2 regions of the Paenibacillus sp. FSL R5-0341 genome follow, and region 2 is predicted to be linked to the other one. Evidence: riboswitches for the same ligand, from Rfam matches in the RefSeq annotation. Region 2 holds a riboswitch; the other holds the start of a gene.
What was found. Region 2 has a riboswitch for glycine ahead of gcvT (glycine cleavage system aminomethyltransferase GcvT). Riboswitches for the same ligand answer to the same signal wherever they lie in the genome.
Positions count from the first base shown of each region.

Region 1: another riboswitch for glycine. It lies ahead of sdaAB (L-serine ammonia-lyase, iron-sulfur-dependent subunit beta); the one in region 2 lies ahead of gcvT (glycine cleavage system aminomethyltransferase GcvT).

Region 1 covers NZ_CP150241.1:485,946-497,054, reverse strand. The annotation lists gene MKX75_RS02410 (response regulator transcription factor) at 1-392, opposite strand, end outside; gene MKX75_RS02405 (alpha-glycosidase) at 616-2,376, shown strand; gene sdaAA (L-serine ammonia-lyase, iron-sulfur-dependent, subunit alpha) at 2,560-3,534, opposite strand; gene sdaAB (L-serine ammonia-lyase, iron-sulfur-dependent subunit beta) at 3,524-4,213, opposite strand; glycine riboswitch at 4,466-4,589, opposite strand; gene MKX75_RS02390 (phosphotransferase) at 4,947-6,047, opposite strand; gene pstB (phosphate ABC transporter ATP-binding protein PstB) at 6,244-6,999, opposite strand; gene pstA (phosphate ABC transporter permease PstA) at 7,012-7,899, opposite strand; gene pstC (phosphate ABC transporter permease subunit PstC) at 7,902-8,810, opposite strand; gene MKX75_RS02370 (phosphate ABC transporter substrate-binding protein) at 8,953-9,879, opposite strand; gene MKX75_RS02365 (arsenic transporter) at 10,606-11,109, opposite strand, start outside.
Region 2 covers NZ_CP150241.1:4,978,890-4,989,998, reverse strand. The annotation lists gene gcvPA (aminomethyl-transferring glycine dehydrogenase subunit GcvPA) at 16-1,371, opposite strand; gene gcvT (glycine cleavage system aminomethyltransferase GcvT) at 1,368-2,504, opposite strand; glycine riboswitch at 2,833-2,955, opposite strand; gene gcvH (glycine cleavage system protein GcvH) at 3,300-3,692, shown strand; gene MKX75_RS22355 (PTS mannitol transporter subunit IICB) at 4,111-5,565, shown strand; gene MKX75_RS22350 (BglG family transcription antiterminator) at 5,604-7,706, shown strand; gene MKX75_RS22345 (PTS sugar transporter subunit IIA) at 7,703-8,137, shown strand; gene MKX75_RS22340 (mannitol-1-phosphate 5-dehydrogenase) at 8,134-9,279, shown strand; gene MKX75_RS22335 (cysteine-rich CWC family protein) at 9,342-9,593, opposite strand; gene MKX75_RS22330 (DNA mismatch repair protein MutS) at 9,730-11,109, opposite strand, start outside.

The sequences.
Region 1 (11,109 bases), 2.1 Mb from region 2:
TCCAGCTTCAGGGCTACATCCGATGAGACCGCTGTTCCTGCCTTACGCAGTTGAACCTCAATCCGGGCAGCCAGTTCATCGGGATGAAATGGTTTGGTCACATAGTCATCAGCAAAATCGAGACCATGCAGCTTGTCGTCAATGGACGTTCTGGCGGAGAGCATGACAATGGGTACGGCGGGATATTCTTTTTTGAGTCGCTGGCCCACCGTAAATCCATCCAATCCTGGCAACATGACATCCAGGATAATGAGGGAGCAACCGACAGCAGCCTCCGCGGCACCTTCACCACTTCCGAGCCATTGCACCTCATAACCGCGTTCCTCCAGATCGGCTCTGACCCAAGTCGCAATTTCCGTATCGTCTTCAATATATAACAGTTTGGTTTTCATCCGAATATTCGTTTCCTTTCTGCCCCCATTGGGTTAATGATATATCTGAGCATAATAATGATAAAAGCTGCCTATAACCTATGGATTCATGTCTTATTGAAATGTTGAAGTCTCACGTTGCCACGCATTCTAATTATAGCTTATCCATTACCTTGGGTAATGTCATATCCATCAAGTCTACCAAGTACATATTAGTTCTACACCTGACGGGAGGAATTTCATTATGCTGCTGGAAGCCATCTATCATCAACCGAAACGGAACTGGGCCTATGCCTATGACCAAGATACAATCCATCTGCGCCTGCGTACCAAAAAAAATGATCTGACTGAGGTACACGCCTTGACCGGTGACAAATACGCTTGGGATGCAACCAAAGCGCTGGTTCCCTTAACCAAGTTTACCTCTGACTCCATGTTCGATTACTACGAGGGCGAGGTGAAACCTCCCTACCACCGGCTGAAGTACTCTTTTCTGCTTAAAAACGGAGACGAACAGATCTGGATGACCGAGACGGACTTCCAGGAAGAAGAGCCGGACGATCCGGGTCGTATGTTCCAGTTCCCTTATATTCATGCCGGAGCTGTATTCACACCCCCTGCGTGGGTTAAGGATGCGGTGTTCTATCAGATTTTCCCTGAACGATTCGCCAATGGTAACCCGGATATTAGTCCGGAAAAGGTTGAGCCGTGGGGTGGTGAGCCGACACCTTTCAACTTCTTCGGCGGTGACCTTCAGGGCGTGATCGACCATCTGGATTACATCAGCGAGCTGGGCATTAATGCGATTTACTTCACACCTATCTTTGAGGCAACCACCAATCATAAATATGATACCGAGGACTATCTGCGGGTAGACCGTCACTTCGGTGACGCAGATACCGTGAAACGACTGCTCGAGCTGTGCCATGCGCGCGGAATTCGCGTACTGCTGGATGCCGTGTTCAACCATTCCGGGAAGACGTTTGCGCCGTTCGTGGATGTGCAGAAGAACGGTGAACAATCCAAATACAAAGACTGGTTCCATGTAAAAGAATTCCCGCTGGATGTGAAGGACGGCATTCCTACGTATGAGACCTTCGGATTCGAAGCGCACATGCCGAAGCTGAATACGGAGAATTCCGAGGTAAAGGCCTACCTGCTGGAGGTTGCCGAGTACTGGATCAAGGAAGTGGGTGCGGACGGCTGGCGACTGGATGTGGCAGATGAGGTGGATGATGCATTCTGGCGTGATTTCCGTCGTGTAGTCAAGGCCGCTAATCCGGAAGCCTATATTCTGGGCGAAGTATGGAACGAGTCCTCCTCCTGGTTGCAAGGCGATCAGTTCGATGCGTCCATGAACTATCCGTTTACCGATGCCGTGAATGCTTTCTTTGTGAAAAGTACAATGCACGCCGAACAGTTTGCGAACTCCATTGGTCGGCAGTTATCCCGCTATCCGCTTCAGGCCAGCGAAGTGGCGTTTAATTTGCTGGACAGCCACGATACCCCGCGGCTGCTCACGCTGTGTGAAGGCGACCAGCGCAAGATGAAGCTGGCTGCGTTATTCCAGTTCACTTATATGGGCGCTCCGTGCATCTATTACGGAGACGAGATTGGAATGGACGGCGAGCATGATCCGGGCTGCCGTAAATGCATGGAATGGGATGAAGCGAAGCAAGACCGGGAGCTGTTCGACTTTTATCAGAAGCTGATCTCCCTGCGTCATGCTCATCCTGCTCTGCGTGCAGAAGGCACCATTCGTTTCCTGCAGGCTCGTTCCGATGGTAGCCAACTGGTATTCGAGCGGCAAAATGAGAAGGAACGCATTCTGGTTCTGTTCAATCGCTCAGAAGAGACGGCCATTGTCGAGCTGGAGGCTGGTGACGAGGAATGGACTGAGTTATTCGGCGGAAACCATCGTACCGCCAAGGAAGATGGCGTGCTTGCGATTGAACTGCCTGCGTATGGATATGCCGTACTGAGTACGGCTGTGGGCCAGGACTAGATTCATAATACACATACATCAAGAGTCACATTTAAGAAATCAGCTTAGCTTCACCTGGCTACAAAAAATAAGCGTCCTGCAGACCTGGATTCCAGGGTTGCGGACGCTTATTTGGTGTATTTTGTGTATTTGCCGTTATGGATAAGTTCGTAGACTCGTTTCTCGGAAGTACCTGTTTTCAGATTAACCTTGAGAATCCGTGTCTGTCTCACTTACAGTTGTGTTTGAGTCGTCAGTGGTATTTGAACCCTGTGTTTCCGTCTCAGGCTCTGCTCGCTTTGCCTTCGGTTTAGCCAGCTTCTGCATCATTTTGCGGCCGGTTGGTGTCTGAGCCAGTCCGCCCTGGGCTGTCTCCCGATGGCGGCTCGGCATCGCACTACCCACTTCCAGCATGACGTCGATGACTTCGTCTGACGGAATGGCACTACGCACTCCGGCCAAGGCCATGTCGGCCGCAGCCAGTGCCGTAACGGCACCCAGTCCGTTACGGACGATGCACGGAATTTCAACGAGGCCTGCAACTGGATCGCAGATCAGGCCCAGTGTATTTTTTAACGCCAAGCCAACGGCATGAACGACCTGTTCCGGTGTACCTCCACGCAGTTCAACCATGGCACCCGCAGCCATGCCGATCGCGGAACCCACTTCCGCCTGACAGCCACCTTCGGCACCGGAGATAAATGAATTGTTGGCGATAACATAACCAATCGCCCCCGCACAGAACAACCCGTTCACCAAATGTTCGTCCGTCCAGCCAAATCGCTCCTGTGAGCTAATAAAAACACCGGGGATGATGCCGCAGGAACCGGCTGTTGGTGTTGCTACGATCCGACCCATGGAGGCATTCACTTCAGATACACACAGGGCATACGCCATGGCAAGTGCGGAAGCATCTCCCGAGCAAGTCTCACCCTTGCGAATGTATTCGGCCATTTTTTTGCCGTCTCCACCCGTTAATCCACTGCGTGAAGTGGTATCTTCCGTTAATCCTTTGCGTACCGCTTCCTTCATCACTTGATAATATTCAGACATCTGCTGCACAACATCCGCTTCAGGCGTATTCGTTTCTTGGACCTGCTCCTCAATCATCAGCTGAGCAATCGTTTTGGATTCCGCTGTACAGATCGTGTTCAGTTCGTGCAGATGTTTAAACCGCATCCGAATCAACTCCTCTCTTCAAATCAATGACACGAATGTCCAGTACATGGTCGAGCGTACGCAGACGCTTCAGCATATCAGGATTCGGCACGCCGTCCATCTCCATTGCCGTCAGTGCTTCACCATCCCGGGCTTTCCGATCTACCTGCATATAGCCGATGTTAACCCCGGATGAACTGATCGTGGACGTCACCGATGCGAGCACCCCCGCTTTATCCGCATGACGCAGAACGAGTGTTGGAAACTCACCACTAATCTGAACACGAAAATCATTCATCGCATGCACCGATACACTACCACCACCAATGGAAGCTCCGATCAAGGAGCAAGCACGTTCGCCATGCCACAATTCAATTTTGACCGTATTTGGATGAGGAGCCGGCAGGCCACTTGTATAAAATTCAACCTCCATGCCCGCTTCCTCTGCGTATTGCTCTGCATCCGGGATACGCGGATCGTCTGTGACATAGTCCAGCAGACCGCCGATCAATGCCAGATCCGTGCCGTGCCCCTGATACGTATCTGCAAATGAACCGTACAGCGTCAGCCGGGCACGATTCGGCGTGCAGCCCAGCCACTGACGAGCAATTCTTCCCAGCCGGGCTGCTCCAGCTGTATGTGAACTTGAAGGACCTGTCATGGACGGACCAATAATTGAGAAAACATCTTTAAATCGCACCTTGTAACCCTCCAATTGTATTCGTCATTTCCATCCAGAAACTGAGCCATATTGTTCCTTATTTACTGAATGATGACATCAAAAAAGGACAGAAGAAGGCCTCAGGCCCTCTCTCTGTCCTCGATACCTGAGAGTTTCACAATCAGCAGTGTCTCACGACAAGGTGTATTGCCTGCGATTACAGACAAGATCACCGGACTGACTGATCATATACCCCTTGGGTGGCGCAGTTCGCGCACTCTCCAGAGTTGCGTCCAACGATGGTACATTTACCTGAGAGATTAACCACTGCGCCGGGTGCGCAGCAGCTTGCTCCTTCGGTGCCTGAACACTAGCCATTTTGCTCAGCTAATCAGGTCTCTCCCGCTCGTTATCATCCGCTGTATGGAACCATTCTGAGCTTATACAGAATAGTAATGGAAGTCGTTAATTTCTTCTTCATTAAGATTAATCGACCGGAAGATCAGTGTCAACAAACTTAACGATTTCTTTGGGTATATTTCCTTCATTTCCTATTGAGCCAACGAAAAGCAGAATATTTTGTCAGCTTTCATCACATTAATACGATAAAAGATCTTTCAACAGCTCATTTCGTTTTCCTGTAATCCATACAATGATGTGCTTACTACTATTTATGATGTTGTCCATGAAAACGTTCGGGTGCTCAGGCAAACATCATCTTTGAACCACACTGCTCAGTAGCTCATCTGGGTCTGCACATCTGGATTATCATTCACAGTTCGTAGAAGATACTCTCGTTCTGTACATAAGGTCTGCAATACTTGCTACATAGCTTCGGCATGCGGTCTTTCATCCATTCGTGCCTCGACACGTTTGCCATCTGAAAAGCATAATAACCTAGTGTAAAGATCAACATGAACCCTTCCATTAATCGGATATCACGATCCGTCAGTGGTGCGGTCTGTTTCGTATAACCGGATAAGAATATGTCACGTTCTTCCCGATTGAACATCAGCGCAGCCCCTCCCGCATCGAAAAGATAGTAACCATAGCCATGTAGACAAAAATCAATCATGGAAATCCCCTGATCTGTTATCAGCAGATTGTTACGCGTAATATCTCCATGAATGACGCCCCATATCTCCGTATGCTGCGGGTACGTTTCCAGCTGCTCATTAATGTTCTCGAACGTCTCACGAAGCAGATCGAAGTCTTCCGTTGTAAAAATCCCAAGTCGGACGCCTTCCTCCAGTTGTCCTAGCATGACTAGGTTCTCATGGATGTTGCCATATGCCGGGCGCACCTTCGTTCGATCTAGCTGGCTCATCTCTCTCCCTGTCCGCTGATGATCGTTGCCATCCACTACTCCTTTACCATCAACCGTTCCCTCAGTGGCTTCGGCCGTATCTTGCACACGTCCATATTGATGAAGCGTCTGCAGTTGGACACCCAGATCATAGATCTGCTCTGTTGTCAGGCGTTCTCCCTGCTGGATGTCCCTGCCCTCAATCCACTCCAGCACTGTACAACAGATTTCTTTACCCGCTTCACTTGTCCATACCGTGACCCAGTCTCCCAATACATTCCGTACCGGATGCTGCACGCGCAATGTTGTCGTTGCATTTAACTCATGAAGCAGGTTCATCTCCGCCTCTAGTGCAGGAAGCGTATGCTGAATACCTGTCATACTTGCATAGGCAGCTTTGTGTATCCGTAGCAGATACTTCTGCCCGCTGGCTTCATCGACGACATGATACGTCAGATTTTCATTGTGACGAATATAGGAAACGACAGGTTTCTCCATGCTATAGTTCTGTATGATCTGGGCTGCCATGTAGTCGTAAGACAACTGATCCGTAGTGATTATCAACATCCCCCTTCGAAGATATGTAAACGCTCTCTCAATACTGATTATCGTAGCATGATTGTTTGATATACAGCAAATTCTTCCAAAAAGAAATTAAAAAAAGCACAATCCCCGAACAACCGTTCAGGCATTGTGCTTTCTTTTGTCTCTATTATTTCTCTATCTCTCTGTCCGTTACTCTATGTGACACTCCATGATCCAATTAACCGAAACGACCCATAATGTATTCTTGCGTCAGACGATTGTCGGGGTTGGTGAAAATATGCTCTGTATCCCCATGCTCAACCATGCTTCCCAGGTAAAAATAAGCCGTATAATCCGAGATGCGTGCTGCCTGCTGCATGTTATGGGTAACAATGACGATCCGCAGATCTTTCTTAAGCTCGGTAATCAATTCCTCAACCTTACCCGTTGATACCGGGTCAAGTGCAGATGCTGGCTCGTCGAGCAGCAGGATCTGCGGGTCAACAGACAAGGCGCGTGCGATACATAGACGCTGCTGTTGTCCACCTGAGAGAGACAGGGCTGACTCGTTCAGCCTGTCTTTCACTTCGTCCCAGAGCGCAGCACGGCGCAAGCTTTTTTCCACAATTTCATCCAGTGCCTTCTTACTCTTCGTACCACGGTAGCGGGGGCCAAACGCGATATTGTTGTAGATGGACTTATGAAAAGGGTTCGGCTTCTGCCATACCATGCCAATCTTCTGGCGAAGCTTGATTACATCGGTTCCAGGCTCATTCAGATCGTTACCGTCCATCCAGATATGCCCCTCTGTGCGAGAACCGGCAATTTCGTCGTTCATCCGGTTCAGCGACCGGAGGAACGTGGATTTACCGCAACCAGACGGCCCAATAAGCGCTGTTACGCTTGCTTCGGGAAACGTCAGGCTGATCTGCTTGACCGCCTGGAAATGTCCATAATATATGCTTAACTGTTCCGTACCAAAAGGTATGGCCATGTTGGTTCCTCCTTATTTCGAAGCTGTCATGCGGCGGAATACAACCCGACCGATCCAGCGTGCACTTAGATTGAACGCCAGCACGAGAATGACAAGCACGGCGGATGCCCCTGCTGCCACTTCTTTGGAATCTGGCCCAATGCCTTCACTATTTACTTTCCAGATATGGACAGCAAGTGTCTCTGCCGGACGGAAAGGATTAAGCGGTGATCTTGGACTCGTCGGATTCCAATCTGTGAAGTCCAATGGTGGACTACTCATACCTGCGGTGAACATCAGCGCGGCTGCTTCACCGAAGATCCGGCCCGATGCCAGGATCGTACCCGTAATCAAACTCGGCAATGCCACAGGCAGTAGAATGGAAGTGATAATCTTCCACTTGGACAGTCCAAGCGCCAGACCTGCTTCCTTCTGTTCCTTCGGAACGGCGCGGAAGGCCTGCTCCGTTGTCCGTACCATCAGTGGCAAGTTAAAGATCGCCAGAGCCAAGGCACCCGAGATCAGGGAGAAACCAAGACCAAATTGATTTACTAGTAGCAAGAGACCAAACAAACCGATAACGATGGATGGGAATGATGACAATACTTCAACGACCAGACGAATGAAGCTGGTAATCTTACCTGGCTTGGCGTATTCCGCCATGTAAATTCCGCCGCCCCACCCCAGTGGAATGGTAACAATTAAAGTCAGGACCAGCAAGAATACGGAGTTGAAGAGCTGTGGACCAATCCCGCCGCCACCTTTGAGTAACTGTGGAGCGCTCGTCAGGAAGTGCCAGTTAATATGCCCAATACCTCTAAACATAATGAAGCCAAGCAGGCCGAGCAATAGAATAACAATGAACAGGGCCAATACAACGATAACGGATGTTGCAATTTTATCTACCGTCTTTGCCTTCATTTTCATACCCGGTTTCTCCTTTCAAGCAGGCGAACCAGAATGACGAAGACAAAGGTCATCACCAACAGGACAAGCGCCATACTCCACAGTGCATTGTTATGAACAGAACCCATCGTGGTGTTACCCATGCTGAGTGTAATTACACTTGTTAATGTTGAAGCTGATTCAAGCAAGGATGTTGGAACATGCGGTGCATTACCGATAACCATCTGCACAGCAAGTGCCTCACCAAAAGCACGGGCCATACCCAATACGACACCAGTCAACAAGGCTGGCAAAGTCGTTGGAATAATGACACGGTAGATGGTTTGCCAGCGAGTGGCACCGAGTGCGTAGGAGGATTCACGCAATCCTTTGGGCAATGCGGACAATGCATCTGCCATAATACTTGTCACCGTAGGAAGAATCATTACAGCGAGAACGAGACATCCGGCTGCAATCCCGACGCCTGTTCCACCAAAGATACTGCGTAACAAAGGTACGATGACACTCAGACCGATAAATCCGTACACAACAGACGGAATACCGGACAAGAGCTCAATGGCAGGCTGCAAGATCTTTTTCCCCTTACCCGGTACAATCTCTGTCATGAAGAGTGCTGCACACAGACCAAGCGGACTTGCAATAAGCGCTGCAAGCAAGGTTGTAATGAAGGAACCTGTAATGAACGGCAATGCCCCATAGAAAGCAGGTTCTCCCGTTGGATTCCACGTTTTTCCACCAAGGAATTCACTTATGCTTACTCCATTTTGGAAAAATGTTGATAGTCCCTTGGACGCTACAAAATAAACAATGGAAAACATGACAACGATCAGGAAAACGACACAAATCGACGTATAGATCCGTCCCGTCCACTCTTCCCAATAATGTTTCTCTTTTAAGGGCCGGCGCGGTTTCAACTTGTTATTCATTACCGTTCCCCCTTCGGTCTGTTCCATAACAACCATCCTTCTATAGTAGAATTAATGCAAAATATGGGATTATTTTAGAGCAAACCGCGTAAAGAGGCGGGACCTAAGTCCGCCTCTTTCGCTGTATGCGCAAGTTCAAAGATTACTCAACCACGTTACCTGCTGCATCGCGTTTTACTTTCATACCTGACATTGGAATGTATCCAAGTTCTGTCACGTCATTTTGTTGAATTTCGTCACTCAAGATGTAGTCCAGGAATGCTTGTGTTGCTGCATCTGGCGTACCTTTCGTGTACATGTGCTCGTAAGCCCATACTGGATAAGTTCCTGCTTCTACGTTCTCAACTGTTGCTTCTACACCTTCGTATTTCAACACTTGCAAACTGTCATCCAAGTAAGACAGGGCGAGGTAACCAATAGCACCTGGCGTTTCAGCTACCAATTTTCTTACGTTACCAGAAGAATCTTCTTGAATGGAACCTTGGATATCATCCATTTTTGCACCAAGTGCATACTTCTCGAAAGTTGCACGAGTACCGGAACTACTTGGACGGTTTACAATAACGATTGCTTGATCCGCACCACCAACATCTTTCCAGTTCGTTACTTTACCGGAAAAGATGTCAACCAGTTGTTGCTTCGTCAAATCTTCTACACCTGTATCTTTGTTGCTAACTGGCGCCATAGCTACTACCGCTACTTGATGGTCAACCAATTCTTTTACTTTGGCTTCGTCCTCCAGCTTCTCTTCTGCAAATACATCAGAGTTACCGATTGTAGCTTGTCCGTCGGATACTTGTGTCAAACCAGTACCACTACCGCCACCTTGAACTTGAACCGTTACGTTCTTATATTCATCAACTGCCATAAATTTCTGTCCAGCTTGTTCTACCAGAGGTAGCAATGCTGTCGATCCGACTGCCAGAATGTTACCGCTAAGCTCAGTAGCAGCTTCTCCTGATCCATTGCTTGCGGCACCCTCTGTACCAGCGTCATTTTTCGATCCGCATGCAGCGAGCACCAGTACGAACGTTAAGGTCATCAAAATAAACGGCAACTTTTTAAACATGTTTTGTTTTCCTCCCCCAATGTAGTGATGGCGTTTTGTGAATTTGTTTGTTCACCATCAACTCTTTACTCATTGTAGTTTCGGTATGTCATCTTAAAATCAGTGTTTTGTAAACGCAATGTTAAAAATATCGGCTGCATATTGAAATATCTGGGATTTAATCTAGCGCTGAAGAGGTCGCTTCGGGAACGGACGTTGCTTCAATCCGTATTGTGTCCAGATTTCCGTGAAGATTTTACACATTAATAAAATAAATATAAATTCAACACTCACAGTGTCCGTTTCGGTTACGGATCGTTCTTCTGATCGCTGTTGTCTCCAAATTTCTCTTATCAACAATTTAAATTGTTGAAATTGGGAGACAGCTTATGCTTCCGATGCAGCTTTCTTACAGAAAGCTTTCAGGCGAACGCTTCGCTTCTTCAGAATCGATTCCGTCTCCTCCACTACGATCGCGGTTTCCCTGCGCTGTGTCAGCGCTTCTTGCTCCCAGACATTTCAATCTCTGCTTGGGGTGCAGGCAAAGAAGGCCAGCCCTATTGTAGGCTGACCTTGTGTAAATGCTTAGGTACTTAACAGAGAAACAGAATTCATTTCTTCTATAGAAGATGCAAAAGCAGGAAATAAAAAAACTGCCTCACTGCCAGTGCATAGCACCAGCTGTGAGAGCAGCTTTTACATGAAAACAGATTATCTTATTAATACCTAATGTAAAATCTAATTTTACTAACCCAGGATCCATAACCACAATGCCAATCCAGCTAGGGTAATTAACAATGTTGGGATCGTCAGGATGATACCTGCTTTGAAATAATAACCCCATGTAATCTTCACACCTTTGCGAGACAACACGTGCAGCCACAGCAATGTGGCAAGTGATCCAATCGGGGTCATTTTGGGACCCAGATCGGAACCGATGACATTGGCATAGATCAAAGCCTCTTGAACGATCCCCTCCGTATGAGCACCCTGGATGGCTAGCAGGTTAATCAACACGGTCGGCAGGTTATTCATGACGGATGATAATACGGCCGCTATGATGCCCATCCCGAGCGAAGCAGCCAGCAGACCATGCTCTGCTATGGCATCCAGCCAGCGGCTCAGATGATCGGTTAACCCTGCATTACGCAGTCCATATACAACGATGTACATGCCCACCGAGAATACCACAATCGACCATGGTGCTTCCTTAATTACCCGTTTCAGATCAACAGCCTCGCTCTTACGTGC
Region 2 (11,109 bases):
TCGTCGTTTCCTGAGTCACAGCGATCCCTCCAATGCTCGTGCGAATTCGTCAATCTCTTCCTTACTGCGTCGTTCTGTAACAGCAATCAGCATATGTCCGGCAAGCTCGGGATAATCACGTCCGAGTTCATAGCCACCGATAAAGCCTGCATCCAACAGTTTCAGTTGAAGGGCATCCACATCGGTTCCTTGAGGAAGCTTAATCACAAACTCATTAAATGTTGGTGCATTAAACGTCAGGCTAACGCCGGAAATCGCAGTTAATGTATTCAGGGTGTAATGACTCTTTTGCAGATTCAGATCCGCGACATCGATCATGCCTTGTTTACCCATGATGGACATATATACAGATGCGCTGAGCGCAAGCAAAGCCTGGTTGGAACAGATGTTGGACGTCGCCTTTTCGCGACGGATGTGCTGTTCACGCGCCTGCAGCGTGAGTACAAAACCACGTTTGCCGTTGCGATCGGTGGTCTGACCTACGATTCGGCCAGGAATTCGGCGCATATGAGGCTGGGATACGGCGAAATATCCGCATGTCGGGCCGCCGAGTGAAGCGGCGATACCGAGGGGCTGCGCATCGCCAACAACGATGTCGGCACCCAGCTTGCCTGGGGCTTCCAGCAGACCCAGCGATAGCGGGTTAGCACTTACAACAAGCAGACCCTTGTGCGCATGCACGAGGTCAGCGGCTTGCTTCACATTTTCCACGGCACCAAAGAAGTTCGGGCTCTGGATCATGACCGCTGCGGTATCGTCCGATATGGCAGCTTGCAGGGCATGCCAGTCAGTGACGCCATCCTTATAACCAATCTCGACAATCTCCAGACGGAGTCCGTGCGCATATGCCTGCAATACCTGACGCGCTTCCGGATGAACGGTACGGGATACGATGAGCTGTTTGCGACGCGTTGCTGCTGCCGCCAAGTTTCCTGCTTCCGCAAAGGCAGTTGCGCCGTCATACATGCTGGCATTGGCTACAGCCATACCGGTTAATTCACAGATATAGGATTGAAATTCGAAAATCGCCTGTAGTTCACCTTGGCTGATCTCAGGCTGATAAGGTGTGTAGGCAGTGTAGAACTCGGAACGGGAAATGACATGATTGATGACGGAAGGAACATGATGATCGTATATACCTGCGCCGAGGAAGCTGGCGTGTGTTTCAAAATTGGCGTTGGCTCCAGCTTGTTTGGACATGTGACGTGTCAGTGCATATTCATCGAGTTTGGAGGATACGGGCAGCTCGCCCTGATAACGAATCTCTTTTGGAATGTCCTGGAACAGATCCTCCAGCGTATCCACACCGATGGTTGCGAGCATGGCGCTCTGATCTTGCTCGGTCATGGGAATGTAACGGTGCTTGCTCATGCTTGATCAGCTCCTTGGGTAGGTGTCTTTGACGTGCGTGTCCGTTTATGAAAAGGGGTCTTCACGACCTCGGCTTTTAGTTTCTTGCCACGGATCTCAATCTCAAGGGGTGTTCCCAGCGCAGCGTATTTACTGTCGATGAGGGCAAGCCCCAGATTACGCTTCAATGTAGGTGATTGCGTGCCTGTTGTCACTTCACCAATCTGTACGCCTTCGGCGTAAATCGGATAGTGGGGCCGGGGAATGCCGCGCTCCAGCACTTCGATGCCGACCAGTTTACGGGCAGGCCCGTCAGTTTTTTGCTGTAACAAGGCTTCGTATCCGATAAAAGGTCCGGCATTCAGCTTCACAAACATGCCAACGCCAGCTTCGAGCGGAGAGATGGTTGCCGACAATTCCTGTCCATACAGGGGGAGCCTCGCTTCAAAGCGCAGCGTATCCCGGGCCCCAAGTCCGGTTGGTACGAGTCCGTAACCTTCACCAGCTTGCATTAATCCATTCCACACCGCAGCGGCCTGGTCCGCAGGAACATATAGTTCAAAGCCATCTTCACCGGTATAACCGGTACGGGACAACAGCAATTTAATTCCACAGACTTCGGCGTCCTGCACAAAACGAAACGGTTCAATCGTGGATACATCCGTATCTGTAACTTTTCCGATAATATCTACAGCCAGCGGACCTTGCAGGGCGAGCAGCGCTGTCTGCTCCGAATCGTTGGTCATGCTTACGCCAGGGATCAGGTGCTCTTGCAGCCATGCCCAATCCTTATCGATATTGGAGGCGTTAACGACGAGCATATAATGCTGATCTTCCAGCTTATACACGAGCAGATCATCCACCACACCGCCATCTGGGTAACACATCAGGGTGTACTGGGCTTGACCGGGAACCAGCGTGGTCACATCATTGGTCGTCATTTGTTGCAAAAACGCTTCAGCCTGCTCACCCTGTACGGTGAATTCGCCCATATGGGACACATCGAACAGTCCAGCACGCTCACGCACCGCTTCATGTTCTTTCTGGATTCCGCTGAATTGCACCGGAAGCTCCCATCCTCCAAAATCAATGCACCGTACGCCTTCATATTGCTGATATAGGGGGAAGAGTGGTGTTCTAAGCAAATCGGACATCAAATCACCTCGTCATGGGCCGTCAACCGGCCGAATATGCAATCGTGGATCAATGAACCAGAGTATTTTTAAATTTTTCAGCACAGATTTTTGGTAGATAAGTATGGTAAGGCAGCTATGACAGCGCCGATTCCGATCTGAATCCTGTTTTTCGTTTTTTTGGGAAAAAGGAAAAGGACAGGCCAAAGAACCGGCATGCCAAGTAGCACGCTGTATTCTAAGGCTCTGTCCCTTGTACCTGAGAGTTACCCCGCCGCATTAGTGCAGCAGGTTTCCCCTTGGGTGATCATAACGCCCGCACAGGGCGAATAGATGCTCTCCAGAGTTGCGTCCCGTAAAAGTCCTTTTGCCTGAGAGATTCACCCCCGCTTATCGGTGGTTTACTCCTTCGGCGTTACCTCATGCACATCCCGAATCGGGTGTCACGGGTAATCTCTCCCTTTACATTCATCCGCGGGTATAACATAGTCCAATAAAAAACATTTACTCCTCTCATTAAAACGTGAATCCACTGCTGATGTCAAGAACGATATCATAGAAAATGATTTAAAACCGAATATTTATTTAGTTTGTAATTTTATTGTTCGTGTATTTGAAAAGACTACGCTTACTATTCTAATATTCACCAGTATATGTAGAAAGAGTGTATTCAGGTTACGGTTTGAGGAGGCCATTATTAAATAATTTGTGAGGTATATTGACATTTGATTCAAAAATATCATACGCTATGTTCTGGGAAAAAGGTTAAGGTCAAAGAACGCATGCACTCATTAATGAAAAGCGAGGCGGATATCGATGAGCGAATTGAAAAGTGATTTCCTGTACAGCGAAGAGCACGAATGGGTGCAAACCGTAGGGGAGGATACTGTACGTATTGGCATTACCGAGTTCGCGCAGCATCAGCTGGGTGACATTGTGTTTGTGGAATTGCCTGACCTTGAATCCAATGTAAAAGCAGAAGATAGCATTGGAACGATCGAATCGGTCAAAACGGTGTCGGACTTGTTTTCTCCAGTCACTGGTTCAATCATTGCGGTGAATGATTCGTTACAGGACTCACCTGAGCTTGTGAACAGCTCTCCTTACGAGGAAGGCTGGATGATTGAGATCCGCGTTGAGGGAGATCTGACAGCAGCATTGTCTACATTGATGAATGCAGACGCGTATCGTAAACATACGGAAGAATAGTATGAACGAACTTGTACTTATTAACATATATTTTATAACAAAATGAGATATGCTTCATATTGTTTCGACCTGTGTGAGCCTGAGGCTTGCACAGGTTTTTTGTGTTTTCCGAGGATGGTTTTGAATGCAGATTGAAGCAGATTATGGATGTGAATCGCCTGATTGGAACAAGCTACAGGTTAGAAATTTATTTTGGAAATGATAAAAGTCATAGGCAAGAAAAGCCTTATGTACCAATGAGTTCAGCTAATATGCATAGATTAAAACGATTACATAACCTAATGTTGTCATCATTGTTCATGACGAAAGTACGCTTTCATTTGATTGAACAGGAGAGCATTCTCGCTTAGGATTACAGCAGGGGAGAAATGATACCCCTTTCATAAACATAATGACTTGATCCAAGGAGGATAATACAATGAGTAATTTGGACCAATCGTCCAATTCCAAAGGTGGGCTACGGGTAGGTGTGCAGCGTTTTGGCCGATTCCTGAGTGGTATGGTCATGCCGAATATGGGAGCGTTCATCGCCTGGGGATTAATTACGGCTCTGTTCATTCCAACAGGCTGGTTCCCTAACGAGACGCTTGCACAGCTAGTCGATCCGATGATCAAATATTTGCTGCCGCTGTTAATTGGTTACACCGGGGGTACGATGGTGCATGGTCAGCGTGGTGGCGTCGTGGGTGCCATTATGACCATCGGGGTCATCGTGGGTAGTGATATTCCGATGTTCCTCGGTGCGATGATTGCCGGACCTCTGGCAGCATGGATTATCAAAAAATTCGATAAATCCATTGAAGGCAAAGTTAGAGCCGGATTTGAAATGCTGGTTAATAACTTCTCAGCCGGTATCATTGGCGGGATCTTGGGGATCGTTGCGCTACTGGGCATCGGGCCTGCTGTAGAAGCGATTAGTAAAGTATTGTCTGCCGGGGTACAAGGCTTAATGAATCTGGGCTTGTTACCGCTGGTCAACCTGATTATTGAACCGGGTAAAGTATTGTTCCTGAACAATGCGATCAACCACGGGATTCTCACACCGATTGCAACAGATCAAGCGAGAGAATTAGGGCAATCTGTATTATACATGCTTGAATCGAACCCGGGTCCGGGACTTGGTATCTTGCTTGCTTACTGCTTCTTCGGACGCGGAATGGCCAAATCTTCTGCACCAGGTGCTGTTATCATTCATTTCTTCGGGGGAATTCATGAGATTTACTTCCCTTACATTCTGATGAGACCAATTCTGATTCTTGCAGCAATCGCGGGTGGCGTTGCAGGTACATTAACATTCATGCTAACCGGAGCAGGACTTGTTTCGGCACCATCACCGGGTAGTATTATCGCCTATTTCCTTTTAACACCAAAAGGTGGATATCTGCCGATGCTCGCAGGGGTTCTTGTAGCAGCAGTCGTTTCCTTCCTGGTGGCAGCACTGTTGCTGAAAACGGGTAAACAAAAGGACGAAGATCTGGAGTCCGCATCCAGCCGGATGAAAGACATGAAGAGTCAAGGAACTGTGCCAAACGCTGGCATTACCGCTAACCAAAGTGAAGCAGACAGAACTGCGGATATGGCTACTTCTACATTGAAAACAGATGTGAAGAAGATTGTCTTCTCCTGTGATGCAGGTATGGGATCTAGTGCCATGGGCGCTTCCATTCTACGCAAGAAGATGAAGGCAGAGGGGATTGATGTTACGGTGACCAATACGGCCATCAGTGACATCCCGCCGGATGCAGATGTGGTCATCACACAACAAATATTAACGGATCGTGCTCGCTCCGTTGCGCCGAACGCAGAACATATATCCATCGACAACTTCCTAAAAAGCCCGGAATACGATGCGCTCGTTGAACGTCTGAAGTAATTGCACGCATTTGTTTTCCCTGAGCCGGAGGCTGAGATATGAGTATTACCAAAAGACAACGTGAAATCGTGGAGTTCCTGCTAGAGCATCCACATGAAGTAACAGCCGGCGAAATCGCCGTTGAAGTAAAGGTCAGTACCCGAACGGTTCACCGGGAGCTTCAAATGATTGAACAATGGCTTGAACCTTTGGGCATGAAGCTGGAAAAAAAATCAGGAACCGGTATCCGAATCGATGCTGGTTCCGATGATCTGGCTGTACTGCGCCAGCAATTGGAGGGTAAAGAATACGTAGAGTTTACGCCAGAAGAGCGTAAGCTCTTCATGCTTTGCATCCTGCTTGATGAACCGGAGCCTGTAAAGTTGCTCGCCCTGGCTTCCGATCTGAAAGTGACTGTATCTACCGTAACTACTGATCTGGACGATCTGGAATCACGGATTCGTCAAGCGGGACTGAAGCTGGTTCGCAGACGTGGATATGGTGTCAAGATTAACGGAAGTGAGACGATTCATCGCACAGCCATAGCTGCACTTGCACTGGAATTTTTGGATGAGTCTGACTTGTTCGGAAGACAGCCTGAACAAGGGGGCTCCATCGTAAACCAAAAACTGTTGGATATGATCGGACACGGTGATGTGCTTACGGTCGAAAATGCGTTATGGCAACCAGATATCGAATGGCTGGAGAACATCCCGGAACGCCAATACATGAAACTGCTGATTCAATTGTCCGTAGCGGTTGTACGTATTCGTAAAGGCTTTGGTATTGGCCGTATGTCTCCACGAGAGAAAACGGGGGATGACGTTGCAGAGCAGGATGATATGAAGGTTCCACCTTATATGGCATCCCGCTTGTGTGGTGTGTTATCCACCCAGCTGGGGCTGACATTCTCCGAAGATGAGCAAGCTTATTTTCACAGACTATTAGTTGAGACAGAGCAACGGATTCACTCTTCCAGGCTGTTGCCAATAGACGACTTGATTTTACTGGACAGGGTACATTCACTGATTGATCAGATGCAGGCGAGAACGCATTATGCCTTTCATGAGGATCGTTTGCTTCGTGAAGGTCTACTTGGACATATGGAACCTGTCATGGAGCGAATTGAAGGACAACAGATGATTCGTAATCCGCTATTGCAGCAGATTCGCAAGGATTATGATTTACTCTTCGAAGATGTCAAAAAATCCGTGGGGCAAGCTTGGCCAGGCACAGACGTTCCGGATGAGGAAATTGGTTTTCTGGTCATGCATTTTGGAGCTTCCATTGAGAGGTTACGTGCACTGAAACGGGAAATCAGGGCCATCATCGTGTGTACAAGCGGAATCGGGTCATCACGTATGCTTTCCAGCCGATTGTCCAAGGAGATTCCTGAGATCCGGATCATGGATAGCGTGTCCTGGTATGAAGCTGCCCGGATACCTACAGATCAGTATGATCTGGTGTTATCCACTGTCGATCTGCCGATGGATGAGCATCAGTATTACAAAGTGAGTCCACTGCTTACAGCAGAAGAGAGCGAGCGCCTGCGGCATTTTATTAAAACCACAACGTTACAACAGCAGCATAACAAGCCCCGTGAAACAGAGGTTCAGACGACAAGTCGTTACTCGGACCCTGACGGAATGGAAGCTACACTGATTGAAATCGTCCGAATTATTGGCAAGTTTCAGGTGTATCCGCTGGATAATCAAGATATTGGTTTCTATAAAACCGTGTATGCGATGTGCAATGTACTCCATGGATCTGGTGTATTGAAGGAGCCGGAGGAGATCGCGAAACGGTTGGAGGCACGTGAGGCAGTGGGGAGTCAGAAGATTCCCGGCACAAGACTTGCGCTCTTTCATACACGAAGTGAGGGGATCTACAGGCCATCTATCAGTCTGTTTCAGCTCACGGAGCCACTCCTTCGTACGCCGGATGATCCGGCAGGAGTTACCCATATTCTCTTGATGCTCGGTCCAAGAGAATTATCCAAGGAAAGCTTGGAGGTTCTCAGTGAGATCAGCGCTCTGTTATTGCAGCAAGAGATGATTACATTGCTGGAAAAGGGTATCAGGGATGAACTCATTCATTACCTCTCCCAGGAACTTGTTGGATTTTATCGTAGTAAAACAGAAATTGGAGGTCAACCATTATGAGTATGTTAACAACAGATAAAGTCATCATGAATGCGACGGCTCAGGATAAATACGAAGCGATTCGTATGGCAGGACAGATTCTGAAGGATGCGGGACATATTACCGCTGATTATATTGAGAAGATGATTGAACGTGAAGAGATTGTCTCGACCTATGTAGGGAACGGACTTGCGATCCCGCACGGTACGAAGGAGTCCAAAGCTTTCATTTTATCTACAGGCATCTCTGTCATTCAGTATCCACAGGGTGTTGATTTTGGCGAAGAAAAGGCGTATATGGTCATTGGTATCGCGGCTCAAGGCGGGGAACATATGGAGATCCTGACTAGCATTGCGGTGATCTGTGCTGAAGATGAGAATATGGAGGCCCTGCGTTTGGCTAAAACTGCCGAAGAAGTTATTGCTATTCTGGAAAGTGAAATGGAGCTATGAAGGCCCTACACTTTGGCGCAGGTAACATTGGACGCGGGTTTATCGGATTAATTCTCTCCCGTGCAGGGTATGAGGTGATTTTCTCCGACGTGAATCAGACCTTGGTAACAGTTCTCCAGCAACGGGGGCAGTATACGGTGGAACTGGCCAACGAGAGCAAGGATCAGGAGACCGTCACAGGTGTAAATGCAATCGATGGAGCCCAGCTGGAGACGGTTGCCCAAACCGTGGTGGAAGCTGATTTGATTACAACCGCAGTGGGCGTGGGCGTACTGAAGCATATTGCACCAGGTATTGCGAAGGGACTTGAGAAAAGACTGAGTTCCGGTCCTGCTCAAAACCCGCTTCACATTATTGCTTGCGAGAACGCCATTGGAGCCAGTACACAATTGAAAGAGCATGTATATGCTCTGCTCAATGAAGAGGTACGTTCCCTTGCGGATCAGTACGTTTATTTTCCAGATTCGGCCGTAGACCGGATCGTGCCTATTCAGCATCATGAAGACCCTTTGCATGTACAGGTGGAGCCTTTTTACGAGTGGGTGGTAGATCGTTCCCAGATGGCTCCCGCATTCAAACCGATTGAGGGCATCGTATATGTCGATGATCTGGAGCCGTATATCGAACGGAAGCTGTTCACGGTTAACACAGGACACTGCGTTGCTGCGTACATCGGTAATATGCATGGGTATGACACGATTCAGAAGGCTATTGCCGATGAAAAGGTGAAATCCATTGTATATGGTGCTTTGCAGGAAACCGGAGAAGTTCTGGTGAGGCGGTTTGGATTCAACCCAGTAGAGCATGAGCAGTATATTCTCAAAATATTGGGACGGTTCGTCAACCCGTATCTCACCGATGAGGTTACTCGTGTTGGTCGTTCCCCGCTACGCAAGTTGTCTCCGAATGATCGTTTGGTTCGCCCGGCCCTTCAGGCCTATGCGGATGGAACTGAAACGACATATCTGGCTATGGGGATGGCCGCAGCCTGCAAGTTCGATGTCTCCGATGATCCGGAAGCAGTTGAACTGCAGGACATGATCCGTCAGAAGGGGATTGCAGCTGCGCTCCACCAGTATACTTCCATGGATGAGCATCATCCGGTGCTGGAACAGGCTGTTGCCCAGTATAACCAAATGTAAGAGCAGTGGTAGCGAGGCTAACAGTCTAGATAATGCATAATAGAAGAAGAGCCATACAGTTGTTAACTGTGTGGCTCTTCTTTTTGTTGGAGTTTATTGGCATAGTCATCCAAACAGCGTTGACATATGCACGATTTTCGGCGCTGCTCTGGCGGAATGCGGTCAAACACACCCTCGGGGAAAGTAGCCCGGTTACACCAGCATTCCGAATGAGGATGTCCTGCGGCATAGGAACAGCGATTAGCTTCCCCGCATAATGGGCAGACAAGAACATGGATATGGATGTGCTCTTGATTGTCTTGTTCTGCAGACATTGGGTTCTTCCCTCCCTGTGAATAGCTACGAGCTGAAGTTAAACATACTGGTCCCAGTATAACAGAAATGTGCTGGTGATCATGGAATTCATTGTGCATATGAGTTCCATCCCGCTACATCTGTTTCTCCTATCGGCTATTCTTCAGGCGGTAATTCGATCTGAAGGCCTTCCACATGTTTGCGTCCCATCAATTTACGCTTCTTTCGATTTTCCTTTGTTTCTAGCACAATATCCAAATCATAATCGTCACCTGGATAAAGCTCATTGGCAGATATATGCAGGGTCAGGCGTTTCTTATGGATTTTGACTTTGCGTCCCTTGAGCATGACCCCGATATTTCCACGGCTATCCTCCCCATCACAGACGATGCCCGACTGATTGAGATAGGCTGCATATACCCGATCCCCTTTGCGAAAATTTTTGGCAGGAGCAGGGGGAACTGACTCTCTTGGTGTTGTTTTTTGGTGGAGACCTAATGAATCTTTTGGTTGCTTCCACTTATCCCACTTGGACAACTCTGCTGGGCCGTCTGATACTGTAACGGAACGAGCAGGCAGCAGGGCCTTAGTTTCCAAAGGAGGTGACGTGAACCCTAATGTACGATCTCTCGAAATACTTTGATCCGACAGGGACTTGGAGCGCTCGATAATACGCTGTGGCATGCCCAGCTTTAATGCGATGGAATAAGCATAGCTCTCACCAGCTTCTCCGATACGCAATCGATACAGCGGCTGGAGAGAAACGGTGTCAAATTCCATACGGGCATTTTCGAATCCTGGGGTGGCAGCAGCAAAATGTTTGATTTCACCAAAATGTGTTGTCGCCACAACGGTTGCTCCGCGGCTATGCAGTTCCTCCAGCATGGAGATAGAAAGACCAACGCCTTCACCGGGATCTGTGCCAGAAGCCATCTCATCAATGAGCACCAGCGTCGATGGATTGGCCTGTTCCAGTATGCCAATCATATTGCGAATATGTGCGGAGAATGTACTGAGCGCTTGTTCCAAACTCTGCCCGTCACCAATATCAACCGCTACCTCGTTATAAACAGCCATCTCACCACCTTCCTCCACTGGGATAAGTAGACCGGATTGCATCATCAGGGTTAGCAAACCAAGTGTTTTGAGTGCGACCGTTTTACCCCCGGTATTCGGGCCAGTAATAACGAGCGACGAGTACGTTCTGCCGATGGCAAAATCAAGGGGAACCATGGAAGAACCCATGAATGGATGACGTGCACGTTGAAGGCTGATGTGGCCCTGAGTATTGACTCGAACGGTACGTCCGTCCATGGTGGCGGCATATTTGGCTTTGGCAAATAGGAAGTCCAATACACCTACCGTTTCGGTGTTCAGGGCGATTTCACGGTTATACGATTCGGCCAGGGAGGTTAAATCACCGAGAATTTTCATCTCCTCCCGGGACTCCTCCGCTTGTAGAGCGGCCAATTCCATCTGCAGACTTACTAACTCAATGGGTTCAATATATACGGTTTGCCCGCTTCCCGATTCATC